3 regions of the Sphingomonas sp. NY01 genome follow, and region 3 is predicted to be linked to each of the others. Evidence: riboswitches for the same ligand, from Rfam matches in the RefSeq annotation. Region 3 holds a riboswitch; each other region holds the start of a gene.
What was found. Region 3 has a riboswitch for cobalamin ahead of NPJ82_RS16920 (acyl-CoA thioesterase). Riboswitches for the same ligand answer to the same signal wherever they lie in the genome.
Positions count from the first base shown of each region.

Region 1: another riboswitch for cobalamin. It lies ahead of cobW (cobalamin biosynthesis protein CobW); the one in region 3 lies ahead of NPJ82_RS16920 (acyl-CoA thioesterase).
Region 2: another riboswitch for cobalamin. It lies ahead of NPJ82_RS06205 (TonB-dependent receptor); the one in region 3 lies ahead of NPJ82_RS16920 (acyl-CoA thioesterase).

Region 1 covers NZ_CP101722.1:368,273-370,533, forward strand. The annotation lists gene cobW (cobalamin biosynthesis protein CobW) at 1-923, opposite strand, end outside; cobalamin riboswitch at 1,108-1,311, opposite strand; gene NPJ82_RS01865 (HoxN/HupN/NixA family nickel/cobalt transporter) at 1,333-2,261, opposite strand, start outside.
Region 2 covers NZ_CP101722.1:1,239,725-1,241,985, reverse strand. The annotation lists gene NPJ82_RS06205 (TonB-dependent receptor) at 1-910, opposite strand, end outside; cobalamin riboswitch at 1,050-1,257, opposite strand; gene cobU (bifunctional adenosylcobinamide kinase/adenosylcobinamide-phosphate guanylyltransferase) at 1,283-1,795, shown strand; gene NPJ82_RS06195 (TetR/AcrR family transcriptional regulator) at 1,826-2,261, shown strand, end outside.
Region 3 covers NZ_CP101723.1:221,279-223,539, forward strand. The annotation lists gene NPJ82_RS16915 (DUF1852 domain-containing protein) at 1-174, opposite strand, end outside; cobalamin riboswitch at 300-523, opposite strand; cobalamin riboswitch at 671-871, shown strand; gene NPJ82_RS16920 (acyl-CoA thioesterase) at 976-1,740, shown strand; gene NPJ82_RS16925 (transposase) at 2,152-2,261, shown strand, end outside.

The DNA of each region.
Region 1 (2,261 bases), on a different replicon from region 3:
CCCACCGCCTGGACGAGCAGGCGCATCGGCTTGCCCGACACCGCGGCATAGCCCTTCACGCGCAGGATGTCGTGCGAGGCGGCCAGCGCCTCGATCCGGGCGGCGAGCGCGTCGGGCGTGGCGATTTCGGGCAGATCGACGACGATGCTGTCGAAATCCTCATGCTCGTGATCGTCGGCACCGTCATGATGCGAGGGGCGGGCGGCGATGTCGTCCTCGGCGGCGGCGCCGAGACCCAGCACGACCCGCGGATCGATGATGCCGTCGGTCAGCTCGACCACGGGCAGCGGGCGCGGCGCCTGCGCGGCGATGACGGCGCGGGCGGCGGCGAGGCCGCCCGGCCCCGCGAGATCGGCCTTGGTGAGCAGCACGAGATCGGCGCAGGCGAGCTGGTCCTCGAACACCTCGGCCAGCGGGGTTTCGTGGTCGAGGCCGGGGTCGGCGGCGCGCTGTGCGTCGACCGCGGCGAGATCGGATGCGAAACGGCCGGCGGCGACCGCCTCCGCATCCGCCAGCGCGATGACGCCGTCGACGGTGATGCGCGAGCGGATCGCGGGCCAGTCGAATGCTTTCAGGAGCGGCTTGGGCAGCGCGAGGCCGGAGGTTTCGATCAGGATGTGATCGGGGCGTGGGTCGAGCGCGAGCAAGGCTTCGACGGTTGGCACGAAATCGTCGGCGACGGTGCAGCAGATGCAGCCGTTTGCCAGCTCGACGATGTTTTCCGCCGGGCAATCGGGAATGGCGCACCCCTTCAAGATGTCGCCGTCGACGCCGAGCGTGCCGAATTCATTGACCACGACCGCGAGGCGGCGGCCGTTCGCGGCGCGGATCAGGTGGCTGATCAGCGTCGTCTTGCCCGCCCCCAGAAAGCCGGTGACGATGGTGACGGGGACTTTGGATAGATCCGGGGAAAGATCCGGCATGTGCATTCTCCGCCCGCGCCTTGCATCAACGACAAAACGGACGGGGCTTGCCTGACGGCGGGCACGCGGACTCCGGGCGGACGCGGGGCAGGCGTCCGAAGCCACGCACCGGTTGCGACCCCGGCCGCATCCAGTGTCGTCGCTCAGACGGAGAACCGTGCCTTGGCCATCCCCTGGACCCGGGCAAGAGCGACACCGCGCCGGCAGGTCTCCTGGCTCACGGGTCGTCGCGATCGCGGCACGGCCTTCCCGGATCGAAACCCAGTGGCTGCCCCTACAAAGGGGCGTGTGCCGCGCGCTCTCCGCTTACAGTTGCAGGGACAGCCGTGGATTTGCACCACATTCCCATTCAAAGCCCTTGAGGGGCACCGGCGCGCGTCGGGGCGGATGATCCGCCCCGGCCACGGCTTTAGCGGGCGGGTGCGGGGCCGACAACAGGCGTGTCGTCGAACCGCTTCCACCGGTAGATGGCGAAGCTGACCAGCCAGCAGGCGACGAACAGCCCGACGATCGCGAAGCCCAGGCCGTTGAAGCTGCCGCCGAGATCGGTGGCCAGCGTCCACACGCCGCCGCGAAGGTCCAGCTTGTCGGCGATCAGGGCCAGCGTCTCGATCCCGCCGATCGCGATCGCGACGATCGCGGAGACGAGGGTGATGGTGATGTTGTAGTAGAGTTTTCTGATCGGCTTCACGAACGCCCAGCGATAGGCGCCGAGCATCACCACCCCGTCCGCGGTGTCGACCAGCGCCATGCCGGCGGCGAACAGCGCGGGCAGGACGAGGATGGTGGCGATGCTCATGCCATCGGCGGCCTGTGCGGCGGAAAGCCCCAGGATCGCGACCTCGGTCGCGGTGTCGAAGCCGAGCCCGAACAACAGGCCGAGCGGCGCCATGTGCCAGCTTTTGGTGACCAGCCGGAACATCGGCCGGAACAGCCGCGACAATGGCCCGCGCGCGGCGGTGAGCATGTCGAGATCGGCCTCTTCATAGATGCCGCCGGCGCGGACGTGGCGGAAGCTGGCCCAGACCGAGCGCAGGATCAGGAGGTTCATCGCGGCGATGGCGAACAGGAAGGTGGCGGAGATGCCGGTGGCGACGACGCCGCCGACCTGTCCGAACGCCTCGAACCGGGCGAGCGCGTTGGCGGTCAGCGCGACCGCGACGGCGGCGACCAGCACGATGGCGGAATGGCCGAGCGCGAACCAGAAGCCGACGGCGACCGGGCGCTGGCCGTCCTGCATCAGCTTGCGGGTGACGTTGTCGATCGCCGCGATATGGTCGGCATCGACCGCGTGGCGCAGGCCCAGCCCCCAGGCGAGCGCGGCGGTGCCGAGCAGCA
Region 2 (2,261 bases), on a different replicon from region 3:
GCGTCTGCGTATAGGCATAGCCCAGCCGGTTGCGCAGCCGCCCGTCGAACAGCGCCAAGTTCGCGCCGCCATAGCCGACGAACTGCTTCGACGTGCCATATTCGCGCGTATCGCCAAAGGTGAAGGCGGGTGCGGGAAAGCCGTCAATCTCCGTCCGGCCATCCGAATAGAATCCGCGCAGGTCCAGCGACAGGTTGGTGGCAACGTCCACCGTCACGCTGCCATTGGCGCCGTAGTTGCGATATCCGTCGCGCTCGGTCCCGCCGGCAAAGGCGGACAGGCCGTCGCTGGTGAAATACCCGCCGCCAAGGCTCGCCGCGACCGGCCCCGCCTTGCCCGACACGTTCGCGAACACCTGCCCCGTATCGCGCCAGCCCCCTTCCGCGCGCGCGTTGACCGACAGTGCCTCGGTCGGCTGCCGCGTGATCAGGTTCACCACACCGCCGATCGCCTGGCTGCCCCACAGCACCGACTGCGCACCCCGCAGCACCTCGATCCGCGCGATATTCCCCACCAGCAATCCGCCGAAGTTGAACCCGCCGCCGGGCGCCGACGGATCGTTCAGCTTGATGCCGTCGATCAGTGCCACCGTCTGGTCGGTTTCCGCACCGCGGATGCTGACCCCGGTCTGCGTGCCGATCCCGCCGTTGCGGGCGATGGTCACGCCGGGCGTCTGGCGCAGCAGGTCGGCCACCGCCACCGACTGGCGCCGCGTGATCTCGGCGGTGTCCAGCACGCTTATCGCCTGGCCCACCCGGTCGATCGGTTGCGCGGCGCGGTTGGCCGTCACCACGATGCGGTCGTCGGCGCCCTGCACCTGTTCCAGTCCGGCATTGGACTGCGCGCTCTGGCCCCAGGCCGGCAGCGCGGCGAGCAGCACCGGCGCCGCCAATAGATATCGAATCGTCACAGCTCTTGTTTCCCCCTTCGCGTTCGCAACAGGGGGCACGCGCACGGGCGGCGCCGAACAAGCCCCGCTGCACCCACGCCCCCAAAGACGTCGTCACGCGAGGATCATTCCTCGATCGCCCGGCACACCCCGTCCGCGCGAAGGACAGACCGCGACAGGCAGGTCTCCTGGCTCCCGGGTCAGCGCCGCGCCCGGCCTTCCCGGATCAACTCCAGTGGCATGGGGATGGGCGAGGCTCGCCGGTCACAGTTGCGGGGGCAGCTTCGGATCACGCCGGCCCGGTCCGGGCGTCGCTTCCGAATTCCCTTTTCATCCCGTCTCCGGGAACCTGTCACGCTTGCGCCCTTAGGCGGGGGCGGGCACGGGGGCAAGATGGCGACGACGTTGTTCCTCGGGGGTGCCCGCTCGGGCAAGAGCCAGCTGGCCCAGACCGCGGCGGAGCGCTTCGCCGCGCCGCTGATCTACTGCGCGACGGGCCAGGCGTTCGACGACGAGATGGCGGAGCGCATCGCCCGGCACCGTGCCGATCGCGACGCGCGCTGGACGACGATCGACTGCCCGGTCGCGCTGCCCGCGGCGATCCGCGAGGCCGTGGGCGGTGCGATCCTGGTCGATTGCCTGACCCTGTGGCTGACCAACGTCATGCTCGGCGATCACGACGTCGCTGCCGCCCGCGCCGACCTGCTCGCCGCGATCGGCGAAGCGCGCGCGCCGCTGTTCCTCGTCTCCAACGAGGTGGGGCTCGGCCTCGTCCCCGAAACCCCGCTCGGCCGCACCTTTCGCGACGAGGCCGGCCGGCTCAACCAGGCGGTGGCCGCGGTGGTGGAGCGTGCCTATTTCGTCGCCGCCGGTCTGGCGCTGCGCCTGCAGCCGCCCGATATTTGACGTGCGCGACCCCGCCCGCAAAAGAAGATCATGCCCACCGACAAACGCACCACCGGACGACCCACCCGCGAACAGGCGCAGCAGATCAACGACCTGGTCCTCACCGGCGCGCGCGAGGCCTTTTGCTGCCGCGGCATCGACGGCACCTCGATGGAGGAGATCGCCGCTGCCGTCGGCGTCAGCAAGCACACCATCTATCGCCGCTATCCCGGCAAGATGGCGCTCCTCGATGCGGTAGTGACGCGCGACCTTGAGCGACTGGCCGAGGCGTTCGTCGAGGGCGACGGCGCGGAAAATCCCCTCGCCTCGCTGAAGCGCGCCTCGCGCCATTTCTTTGGCTTCTGCCTGTCGCCCGACAATGTCCGCTTCATGGCCTTTCTCACCTCGGAGGCCGCCTATTCGGAGGAGCTGCGCACCCGCTTCGCCGCGTGGAACCGGATCATGTCCGCGCCCATGCTCGACCGCA
Region 3 (2,261 bases):
CAGCGCGTTGAAGCGATGGTCGATCATCATCAGCGTGTTGCGCAAATTCTCCTGGCGGCTGTCCCCGCGCGCGAGATTGGCAAAGTTGGTAGTGATGCGCGTGTTGTCGGCCGGACGATAGTTTTCGTCGAACGGGATACTGCTGATCGAGAATGTAAACCCGCTATTCGTCATGACTCAACCCTGGCTTTACGGGCGGGAGGTCAGGCGAAATCGCGCAAGGCGTGAACAGGCCCGGATGGCGGCAAGCCACGGACCGTCGCATCAAGCGCGATCCACCGGAGGAACCCCCGTCCGAGGAACGTTATGGCGTCGAAGGCAGGTCTCCTGGCTCACGGGTCAACGCGGTGGCTCCGGCCTTCCCAGGCTCCTTGCGGGAGCCCAGTGACACGAAATGGAGCCGCCACTCGCCGCTTACAGTTGCGGGGGCAGCGCCGGATTCTGCCCCGAAGGACACCACCGACTTCCCGTCTTAGCCCCATCGCCACGCCTGGGATGGGGAACCTCGACATATCCGTTCAACACCATTAGCCCGATGGTGTCAACGTTGATATAAAGATATCTTTATATCTTCATCTCCTGCGAAGCGCAGTCGTGATCGTGATGACTTCGACTGTGCCATGCGGTGTCGAAAATCCCCCCTGGTCTTGACCTATAGGGACGTTTCCTGCGACCCTGGCACGGTCAAGGTTCCTTCGCCGGATGGCCGAAGGCTAAGACGGGAAATCGGTTCAATGCCGATGCTGCCCCCGCAACTGTAAGCGGCGAGTAGAAATCCCCTCGTGTGTCACTGGCGCTTTGGCGCTGGGAAGGCCGGGATTTTGACGACGACCTGCGAGCCAGGAGACCTGCCTTCGACGCCATAACGACCACCGGCGGGGTGCCCGGTCTGGCCGCTGCGTTGCTGCGGGAGAGGTGTAACTCTCTCGCTGGTAGCTGGCGTCTGGATATCCTCGCGCATGATTGAGGACCAGGATGCCACAGGACTATCGCAGCACTTCCATCCAGCTGATCGACATGGTCTTCCCGGGCGATGCCAACCATCACGGCACGCTGTTCGGCGGTGTGGCCCTGGCGCATATGGACAAGGTCGCTTTCCTCGCCGCATCACGCCATGGCCGCGCGGCCTTCGTCACCGCCTCTTCGGAGAAGATCGATTTCACGGCACCAGCCCGGATCGGCGACATGGTCGAGGTGACAGGCCGGGTCGTGCGGGTGGGGCGGAAGTCGCTCGACGTAGAGGTCGAACTGATCGCAGAGGCGCCGGTATCCGGCGAACGACGGCTGTGTACGCTAGGCCGTTTCACGCTCGTCTCGGTCGGAAGCGAAGACCCTCTGCCGCCGATGGGCGAGACGGTCCCGCATGATGCGGCGGAGCCATTGCGAATGGTCGAGATGATTTTCCCGAACCAGACCAACCATTACGGCACCCTCTATGGTGGCGATGCGCTTCGCATGATGGGCAAGGCGGCCTTCATTGCCTCAACGCGCCAGGCACGGGCTGTCATGGTTATGGCAGCATCTGACCGGATCGACTTCCGTTCCCCTATCCGGGAGGGGGAGATGGTCGAGCTAACTGCCGGAGTACAGATGACGGGGCGCAGCTCTGTGCGGATCAGTGTGGATCTGAGCGCCGAGGATTTAATATCCGGGGAACGACGACATGCGGCCACGGCGCTGTTCACGATGGTTTCGGTTGATGGAGATGGTCGAGCAAAGCCGCTTGGTAGTATCGGATAACACGGCCCCCCAAACTTTCCCAAAAAGGAACCTCCAACGGGACGGCTGACGGTCGCAAGGCGCGCCGAACGGCAGGGAAATAGCCGTTTTCCCAAAATATGTTCCCGATTGCTCATTCCCGAAATGGCCGGTTGGAGACGGAGAAATGGGACGATCCGGCCCGTGAAATGGACTCGCCTTTGGCATCCGCCCGGAGCGGATAATGTGAGCAGCCATCCTCGATTGCGAGCAGCGCCCGATGATGGCGAGCTCGCTGACAGCTAATTCGAGCACGATACCGCCCGCCAGTGTAAGCGTGGTCAGCAGGCCGCCTTGCGGTAGCGCCGGTAGCCGGGATGCTTGCCGCCTTTGAAGAGGGTGCGGGCGGTGCAGGAAGTTATCGGTTCTACGACCAGTCATACGAGCACTCGTATGACTGGTCGGATAGAGGTGGTCGGCCGGGTATCGGGTCGACGGCGATGGTCCGACGCGGAGAAGCTGGAGATTCTGGCCGAGGCGTTCCGGCCGGGGGTTCGGGTCTG